DNA from 3 places in the Citrobacter sp. Igbk 17 genome. Region 3 is predicted to be linked to each of the others. Evidence: predicted binding sites of a transcription regulator. Region 3 holds the regulator's gene; each other region holds the start of a gene.
What was found. Region 3 encodes ArgR, which controls arginine synthesis, uptake and breakdown. Its sites were predicted from a motif close to ANTGAATAAAAATACANT; they were not measured.
Positions count from the first base shown of each region.

Region 1 (3,287 bases), on a different contig from region 3:
CTGCAGTCAGTACGCCGACGGTTACCAGCGCTTTGGACCAGGCCACAGAGCCGACAATATCCTGCTCTGCCAGGCGGTAGTCAAAACGCAACGAGTCGTTGAACTGTTTGAACCGCTGATCTGCTGCCTGTGTAAAACGCCCACCCCAAAGTGCCATAACGAATTTCCTTAATATGATATTTTTGCCCGATGGCGCTGCGCTTACCGGGCCTACAAAACCCATGTCGGCCGGATAAGGCGAAGCCGCCATCCGGCACATTAATAGTTAAGCCAGAATACGCGTACCAATCGGCGTGCCGTTAAACAGCGCCGGGAGTTGCTCAGCATGACGCCAGGAAGCGATATCTACCGGGCGGCCCAGCGTACGCGCAGCATCCAGCGCCGCATTGACCTTCACGATCATGCCATCGGTAATAATGCCCTGCTCAATCAACTGTTCCGCTTTCGTCGCGGTCATTTCGGCAATACGCTGGCCTTTACCATCCAGAATACCGCTCACATCGGAGAGCAGGATCAGATCAGCCCCCAGCGTTGCCGCCAGCGCCGTCGCCGCCTGATCGGCATTGACATTCATCAACAGCCCATCCTCAGTAACGCCAATGGAACTCACTACCGGCAGAAAGCCCCCTTCCAGCAGCGTGTTAATCAGCTTAGGCGAACCCGGCTGCGCCAGTCCAACGTGACCTAACTCTTTATCGAGTGGCGTCACTTTTACACTGTCGCCATCGCCAAGATACAGACCCACAGAGGCAATTTGATGTTTTTTCGCCCAGGCCAGTAAGGTTTTATTCGCGGTCCCCGCCAGCGCCCCGGTGATGATGTCGATTTGATCGGCTGGCGTAACACGCAGGCCATTTTTCTTTTTCACCGGCAAATTAAGTTGTTTCATCAGCTCGTCGACGACACAGCCACCACCGTGCACAATGACCAGCGGACGCTGATGCGACTCGCGATAATTTACCAGCGCGGTAAACAGACGCTCCAGCGCCTCTTCGCTATCCAGTAACACGCCGCCCAGCTTGATAATTAATGGATTCATCATTGCACCCTTAAATAAGAGACTGCGTCTCAGCAAAGCCGAAACGGATATTTGCGCACTGCATGGCCTGTGCCGCCGCGCCCTTCAATAAGTTATCTTCAGTCGCTACCACAATCAGATGTTCGCCCTGCACAGCAAATCCGATATCACAGAACGGTAAGCCAACCACATTTTTCAGTGCCGGAACGCCTTTTTCATACAGGCGCACCAACGGTTTATCGCTGTATGCCTGTTGCAGCGTCTGCGCGACCTGAGCCTGAGTGACACCCGAATTCAGACGGCAGGTAATAGTTTCCAGGATCCCACGCGGGAAATTACCCAGATGTGGAGTGAAGATCACCTCCGTACCCAGGTGAGTAGCGATTTCCGGCTGATGGCGATGAGTAAACACGCCATACGGTTGCAGGCTCACTTCACAAAAGCTGTTCGAAATAGCGGCCTTACGGCCCGCACCGCTCACCCCACTGGTGGCGTTAATCACCGGCCACTGAGTAAGGTCCAGTAGCCCGGCATCAATAAGTGGTTTCAGCGACAATTGTGCCGCCGTCGGGTAACAACCCGGAACAGCAATCAAATTCGCGTCTTTCAGTCTGTCTACGCTCCACTCAGCCAGACCGTATACCGCCTGTTCCAGCAGTTCAGGATGCTGATGGGTAAAGCCATAGTATTGCTCATAGAATGCGCCGTCGTTTACGCGAAACGCACCCGAGAGGTCAAACACCACACAACCGGCACGCAGAAACTGCGGAGCCAGATCATGACTGACCTCATGAGCCGTCGCGAGGAACACAACGTCCACCCCTGCGCTAAACTCGCTGATATCGGACATTGGCTGTAACGGCAAATCGACAATGCCTTTTAGCTGCGGATGTAAATCGGAGATTAATTTTCCTGCATCATTGCTTTGCGCTGAGACGGTCAAAGCGGTTATGGTCATATCAGGATGGCGATTTACATAGGTCACAAGCTCTGCGCCAGCGTAGCCACTCGCGCCCACAATCAGCGTATTCAACATCGGAGCTGTTCACCTTCTTAGATTCGGTTGCCAGGTATAAGCCTTTATCACCTCACCTTACACTTGGTGGGTTTTATTACGCTCAATGTTATTGTATTTTTATTCATAAATACTGCATGAATATTGATACTATCATGACCCGAGGTGTGTCAACAATGAAAAACAATTTACCGCCATTTATCGAGATTTACCGCGCTCTGATTGCCACACCGTCGATTAGCGCAACCGAAGAAGCGCTCGATCAAAGCAATGCAGGTTTAATCACTCTGCTGGCGGACTGGTTCAGAGATTTAGGTTTCAATGTTGAGGTTCAGCCTGTTCCTGGTACGCGCAATAAATTCAACATGCTGGCGAGTGTCGGGCACGGTGCCGGCGGTCTGTTGTTGGCAGGCCATACCGATACCGTACCTTTTGACGATGGGCGTTGGACGCGCGATCCCTTCACCCTCACCGAGCACGACAATAAGCTCTACGGTCTGGGCACCGCGGATATGAAAGGCTTTTTCGCCTTTATTCTCGATGCACTGCGCGGTGTGGATGTCACGAAACTGAAAAAGCCGCTCTACATTCTGGCCACCGCTGATGAAGAGACCAGCATGGCCGGCGCTCGTTACTTTTCTGAAACGACTTCGCTCCGCCCGGACTGCGCAATCATTGGTGAACCGACATCTCTGCAGCCCGTTCGCGCGCACAAAGGTCATATCTCTAACGCCATTCGAATTTTGGGTCAGTCGGGTCACTCAAGCGATCCGGCACGCGGCGTGAATGCGATTGAACTGATGCATGATGCTATCGGCCATATCATGAAGCTGCGCGATGGCCTGAAAGAACGCTATCACCATGACGCTTTTACCGTGCCGTACCCCACGTTAAATCTGGGCCATATTCATGGCGGCGATGCAGCTAACCGTATCTGCGCCTGCTGCGAACTGCATATGGATATTCGTCCACTACCCGGTATGACGCTTAACGATCTGAATGGGCTACTTAACGATGCGCTGGCCCCGGTCAGTGAGCGTTGGCCGGGTCGCCTGACGGTATCGGAACTGCATCCGCCCATTCCTGGCTATGAGTGTCCGCCGGACCATCAACTGGTCGAGGTGGTTGAGAAACTGCTGGGCGCACAGACTGAAGTGGTGAACTACTGCACCGAAGCGCCATTTATCCAGACGCTGTGTCCGACGCTGGTATTGGGTCCCGGTTCTATTAATCAGGCACATCAGCCGGATGAAT
Region 1 is NZ_JANEWI010000011.1:9,678-12,964, forward strand. It holds gene argH (argininosuccinate lyase) at 1-157, opposite strand, end outside; gene argB (acetylglutamate kinase) at 266-1,042, opposite strand; gene argC (N-acetyl-gamma-glutamyl-phosphate reductase) at 1,050-2,054, opposite strand; gene argE (acetylornithine deacetylase) at 2,210-3,287, shown strand, end outside.
Region 1: a site for ArgR is predicted at 2,145-2,162, ahead of argC (N-acetyl-gamma-glutamyl-phosphate reductase). Genes of this name have one in related genera too.

Region 2 (3,287 bases), on a different contig from region 3:
ACCTGGATTTACTGCGTGAAGGGGCTACGCCGGACACCATTATTCAGGCCTTCAATGATTATCAGTTGCTGTGTGCACTGCGCGAAGGTCCATTTGGCGTTGGCGGATTGAATGAGCGCATTGAGCTGGCGATGGTGCAAAAACGTAAAATTTACCGATTTGCACACTCTCGCTGGTATGAAGGGCGACCGATAATGATTGCGCGTAATGACAGTTCGCTGGGGCTGTTTAACGGTGATATCGGCATCGCGCTCGATCGTGGTGATGGTTTACGCGTGTGGTTTGCATTACCGGATGGCTCTATCAAGTCGGTGCTGCCTGGCCGTTTGCCGGAGCATGAAACGACCTGGGCGATGACAGTACACAAATCACAGGGTTCTGAGTTCGACCATGCGGCGTTGATTTTGCCCAGCCAGCATTCGCCAGTTGTTACCCGAGAGTTGGTGTATACCGCAGTGACCCGTGCCCGCCGCAGCTTGTCACTGTATGCCGATGAGCGGATTTTGAGTAGCGCCATTGCTACGCGCACTGAACGCCGCAGCGGATTGTCAGCATTATTTAATGACGGCCTGCAGTGTGCCTGATGGCGACGCTAACGCTTCTTATCAGGCCTACGGTGCCAGCGAGGTAGGCCGGATAAGGCATTTATGCCGCATCCGGCAATGACTACTATCCCAGATCCGCCATCAATACTTTTGACCGCCGCTGATAGTTGTACATCTCTTTTTTGCTTTCCGGCAGCAGATCGATATCGACCGGCGTGAAGCCGCGCTCCTGGAACCAGTGAATGCTGCGCGTCGTCAACACGAACAGCTTACTCAGCCCCATTTGTCTGGCCTGCACTGCAATCCGCTCCAGCAAAACTTCGCCGCGTGATGAGCTACGGTAGTCCGGATGCACTGCCACGCACGCCATTTCGCCAATCTTCTCCTCCGGAAAAGGGTACAGGGCTGCACAGGCAATGGTCAGATTATCGCGCTGAATTATGGTGAACTTATCGATCTCCATTTCCAGTTGTTCACGGGAGCGACGTACCAGAATACCTTGCTGTTCCAAAGGACGAATCAATTCCAGAATGCCGCCAATATCGTTAATGGTGGCGCGACGGATCTGCTCGGCGCTTTCCATCACGATTTGCGTACCGATCCCATCGCGGGAGAACAGTTCTTGTAACAACGCGCCATCTTCCTGATAGCTAATCAGGTGACAACGGCGCACGCCGCTACGACAGGCTTTAACGGCACCGCGCAGGAAACGCACCGTACCGGAGCTGTAATCACCTTTCTCTTCCTGTGACTCAACACGCGCTTGCGCTTCGTTGGGAAAGAGTTCGGAAACAATATCGCCATTATCGTTAGTCACCCCTTGAGAGGAGCAAAAACCGATCATTTTCTCTGCTTTCAGTTTGATCGCCAACTGGGTGGCGACCTCTTCGGACGTCAAGTTAAAGCTCTCGCCGGTCACGGAAACGGCGACCGGGCCCAGCAGAACAATAGCACCGCTGTCCAGTTGACGGTGAATTGCTTCTTCATCAATTCGACGAATACGTCCGCTATGGCAGTAATCCACACCGTCATCCACACCCAACGGTTGCGAGATAATAAAATTACCGCTGACCACATTGATGTGTGCGCCCTGCAAAGGCGTATTGTTCAGACTCATCGACAGGCGGGCGGTAATATCAAGTTGAAGCAAACCCGCAGCCTGCTTGACCAGCTCCAGGGTTTTGGCGTCGGTGACGCGCGTATTTTTGTGATACACCGGTTCATGGTGATGCGCGGCCAGATTGGCATCAATCTGCGGCCGTGCGCCATAGACTACGACAAGGCGAATGCCGAGGCTATGAAGGAGACCAATGTCATTGACGATACTGGAAAAGTTTTCATGCTCGATGGCTTCGCCGCCCAGCATAATGACAAACGTTTTTCCCCGATGGGTATTGATATAGGGAACAGAATGGCGGAATCCCTGTACCAGTTCGGTTCTACGTTCCTTCACCACGGCACACCCTCATTGCATGATTATTCGTAATTAATGTATTTCTATTCTGTTTCTGCCCTGTGTGCAAGCGTAATTTTTACCCCAGCCGAAGATTTTCTTCAGTAATACCGTGAATATAAAAACAATGTTTACCCTTTTATTGATGACAGATTATGCGTCATTCGCTAAAGTTTCCGGTCAATTCGGACGTTTTACGTATTACCTCAATATAGATTTCTTTTGCTCGGGAGAAGCATGTCGGGATCCAACTCAGCAATCAGTCGCCGCCGTTTACTGCAAGGTGCGGGTGCTATGTGGCTTTTAAGCGTCAGCCAGGTCGGTTTGGCTGCCGTGAGCCAGGTCGTTGCCGTACGTATCTGGCCCGCGTCCAGTTATACCCGCGTTACGGTGGAATCCAACCGTCTGCTGAAATACAAACAGTTTGCCCTGAGTAATCCTGAGCGTGTGGTTGTAGATATTGAAGGCGTTAATTTGAACTCGGTGCTGAAGGGCATTGGGACGCAGATCCGCCCAGACGATCCCTACATTAAATCCGCACGCGTCGGGCAGTTTGACCCGCAGACCGTGCGTATGGTGTTTGAACTGAAACAAAATGTGAAACCTCAACTCTTTGCATTAGCGCCAGTTGCAGGCTTCAAAGAACGTTTGGTGATGGATCTCTATCCTGCCAATGCTCAGGATGTCCAGGATCCGCTGCTGGCATTGCTTGAAGATTACAACAAAGGCGATCTGGATAAACAGGTGCCACCTGCGCAAAGCGGCCCACAGCCGGGTAAAGCGGGACGCGATCGTCCGATTGTTATTATGCTTGACCCTGGCCACGGTGGAGAAGACTCCGGTGCCGTGGGGAAATACAAGACACGTGAAAAAGATGTGGTACTGCAGATAGCCCGTCGCCTGCGAGCACTTATAGAGAAAGAAGGCAACATGAAGGTCTATATGACGCGTAATGAAGATATCTTCATTCCGTTAAAAGTGCGCGTGGCGAAAGCCCAGAAACAGCGTGCTGACCTGTTTGTTTCTATTCATGCAGATGCGTTTACCAGTCGCCAACCCAGTGGTTCGTCGGTGTTTGCACTCTCAACCAAAGGTGCGACCAGTACAGCGGCAAAATATCTGGCACAAACCCAGAACGCCTCGGATTTAATTGGTGGCGTCAGCAAAAGCGGTGATCGCTACGTCGACCACACCATGTTTGATATGGTGCAATCGCTGACTATTGCCGACAGCCTGAAGTTCGGAAAAGCGGTGCTGAATAAACTCGGTAAGATTAATAATCTGCATAA
Region 2 is NZ_JANEWI010000003.1:79,721-83,007, reverse strand. It holds gene recD (exodeoxyribonuclease V subunit alpha) at 1-584, shown strand, start outside; gene argA (amino-acid N-acetyltransferase) at 670-2,001, opposite strand; gene amiC (N-acetylmuramoyl-L-alanine amidase AmiC) at 2,236-3,287, shown strand, end outside.
Region 2: a site for ArgR is predicted at 2,034-2,051, ahead of argA (amino-acid N-acetyltransferase). Genes of this name have one in related genera too.

Region 3 (3,287 bases):
ACGCGCTCAGTTTCCCGATGGACTGACGTTCTTCTACGCCATTTTTGCCCAGCAGCAGCGGCTGAGAGAAGAAGCGAGCGTACTGACCATCGCCTTCAACGTAAGCGCATTCCACGACACCCTTTTCGCCGCTCAGCGCACGAACCAGTGACAGACCGAAACGTGCTGCAGCCTGACCCATAGACAGGGTTGCAGACCCGCCACCGGCTTTTGCTTCCACAACTTCAGTACCCGCGTTCTGGATACGTTTAGTCAGGTCAGCCGCTTCTTGTTCTGTGAAGCTTACGCCAGGAATTTGTGACAGCAGCGGCAGAATGGTCACACCTGAGTGTCCACCGATAACCGGGACTTCAACATCGCCAGGCTGCTTGCCTTTCAGTTCCGCCACAAAGGTGTTGGAGCGGATGATGTCCAGCGTCGTTACGCCAAACAGTTTGTTCTTATCGTATACGCCTGCTTTTTTCAGCACTTCAGCAGCAATAGCAACGGTCGTGTTCACTGGGTTAGTGATGATACCGATACACGCTTTCGGACAGGTTGTAGCAACCTGCTGCACCAGATTCTTCACGATGCCAGCATTCACGTTAAACAGGTCAGAACGGTCCATACCTGGTTTACGCGCAACACCCGCAGAAATCAGCACCACGTCAGCACCTTCCAGTGCAGGGGTCGCATCTTCACCGCTGAAGCCTTTGATTTTCACAGCAGTAGGGATATGGCTCAAATCAACGGCCACACCAGGAGTTACTGGAGCGATGTCGTACAGGGAGAGTTCTGAACCTGAAGGCAGTTGGGTTTTTAACAGTAATGCTAGCGCCTGACCGATACCACCAGCAGCGCCGAGGACTGCAACTTTCATCCTAAACTCCTTATTATATTGATAAGCAAAATGTCTATTGCTCCGCGGCGGCGACCTTAATTCACAAATCCAATGAATTCAATAACCACGCTTCAAGAATGCGTAGTCACGCAAATTTGGCTTTTATGCATTTAACTTACGTAAAATAAAACCTAAGTTACGTAATTCAAAACCACTCGCACAGTAGAGCAACTTTCCAACAGGTGCTGACAATATACCCTACAGCCCTCTCAAAACAACATCAATTTGATAACATTTAATTTACTTTCAATCTTATTTGCGAGCCGTGACACAGGCATGTTTCTTGATAACGAAATTTGATAAAATCCCGCTCTTTCATAACATTATTTCAGCCTTGAACGAGGCAGACCGTTTGCATAAAAATTCATCTGTATGCACAATAATGTTGTTTCTACCGCCATATTACGGGTGACTTATGCGAAGCTCGGCTAAACAAGAAGAATTAGTTAAGGCGTTTAAAGCGCTACTTAAAGAAGAAAAATTCAGCTCTCAGGGCGAAATCGTCCTCGCGTTGCAGGATCAGGGCTTTGATAATATCAACCAGTCCAAGGTTTCACGCATGCTGACCAAGTTTGGTGCCGTGCGTACCCGCAATGCGAAAATGGAAATGGTGTACTGCCTGCCTGCAGAGCTGGGCGTCCCGACAACATCAAGCCCGTTGAAAAATCTGGTGCTGGATATCGACTACAACGATGCCGTTGTCGTTATTCATACCAGCCCAGGGGCTGCGCAGCTGATTGCTCGCCTGCTGGATTCACTGGGTAAAGCAGAAGGTATTCTTGGCACGATTGCGGGTGACGATACCATCTTCACCACACCGGCCAAAGGTTTTACGGTAAAAGACCTGTACGAAGCCATTCTGGAACTGTTTGAACAAGAACTGTAATTCCCTTCCCCGTCACGCCCTGTGGCGGGGGAAAAATCTCTCTTTTCTGTTCCCCTCCTCAGTTTTCCACTACCGAACATTTAACAAATAGTGCGTTTCACCGCCAAAACACATTCACGCGGTGAATGATACTCATCAAAAACGCACAATTTGCAAAATATTGTATCAGTATGAATTTATTAATTTTATTTTCAAGAAGAAGCTCTAATCTGTATTTTTAATTCCATATAGTTATAAAAAATACTTTTCTTAACACCCAATTACCATGGAAACAATTAGCGTGGTATTAATTTATCACGTGATTAGTGTATACTTGATTTTGTGATGAGGGTCACGAAACAAAGACCCCTAATAAAAGAATTCGACGAGGTAAATATCATGAAAATCAAAACCACTGTTGCAACTTTAAGTCTTCTCTCAGTTCTCTCTTTCGGTGCAAGCGCCGCTGTTAATCAGGTGAACTCGCAAGAAGCACAGAATCTGCAATCCATGGGTACTATCTCTGTGTCTCAGATCGGTAGCTCACCAATGGATATGCGTCAGGCAATCGCCGCTAAAGCAGAAAAAGCGGGCGCCAGCAGCTATCGTGTCACTGAACTCCGTGAAGGTGCTCACTGGCATGCAACCGCAGAATTGTACAAATAAACCCTCGTCGTCTAGTCCGACGACTTGCCCCCGCCTGCCGGGGGCTTTTTTATGCCTGTTTTGAGTGGCTAACGTTAAAGCGTAATTGCCCTTCGAGCTCTTCTTCTGCTTCATCGAACAGTAAAATCAGCGCGCCATATCGTCTGCGTAACTTATCCGGTAAATGGACAAATTCGATTTCCAGAGGTAACGGCAAGATTTCCCCAACCACAACCTCCCACAAAGAATCTAAATCAACCACCTTTTCCCGGGCCAGACCGAATGTACGCGCAAACTCACGGTAGAAATCACTCTGATTTTCAATTTCGTCAAAATCAAACGTATAGATATTCATCTATAGCCACCATCCCGACGCCAGTTACTCTACAGACCACCGATATGCAGGGTCTTCCTCAACCTGTTTCCCGTGTATCCCGCCAGCAAAATTTTATGTTCCTGCGGTCCAGGCATCGTTTATCACCCCAGCTAAATGCTCGTCTTAAGTATAGCGCTGCCTCAGTGTGCGCAATACGCCAGGAATGAATTGTTCACTGTTTAGATAAAGAGAGGTACGTCACATTTTTGTGCAAGACTATGACTGCGTTTCAGAAACAGTATGAAACACGTTGGCCATAACGTTCTGAAAAATAATAGGTCCGATATCGATATGATATTTTCAATATGAAAATCATATTAATAACCGCACTTATCATATTGGATTTGTAATTGAAGCCTCCACAAAATGCCTGCAACTGAATAGTCTCTGGAGTCGATATGTCCATGTCTGTTGTCAACGATACCCCGTATGAAGCGGCTGAAACTCTGCGTGCAGCAAAACCCAATTTTCATCCACGTATCGCTCTGATACTTGGGTCAGGTCTGGGGGCGCTTGCCGAT
Region 3 is NZ_JANEWI010000005.1:140,720-144,006, forward strand. It holds gene mdh (malate dehydrogenase) at 1-859, opposite strand, end outside; gene argR (transcriptional regulator ArgR) at 1,296-1,766, shown strand; gene yhcN (peroxide/acid stress response protein YhcN) at 2,145-2,411, shown strand; gene NNO08_RS05070 (barstar family protein) at 2,461-2,745, opposite strand; gene xapA (xanthosine phosphorylase) at 3,165-3,287, shown strand, end outside.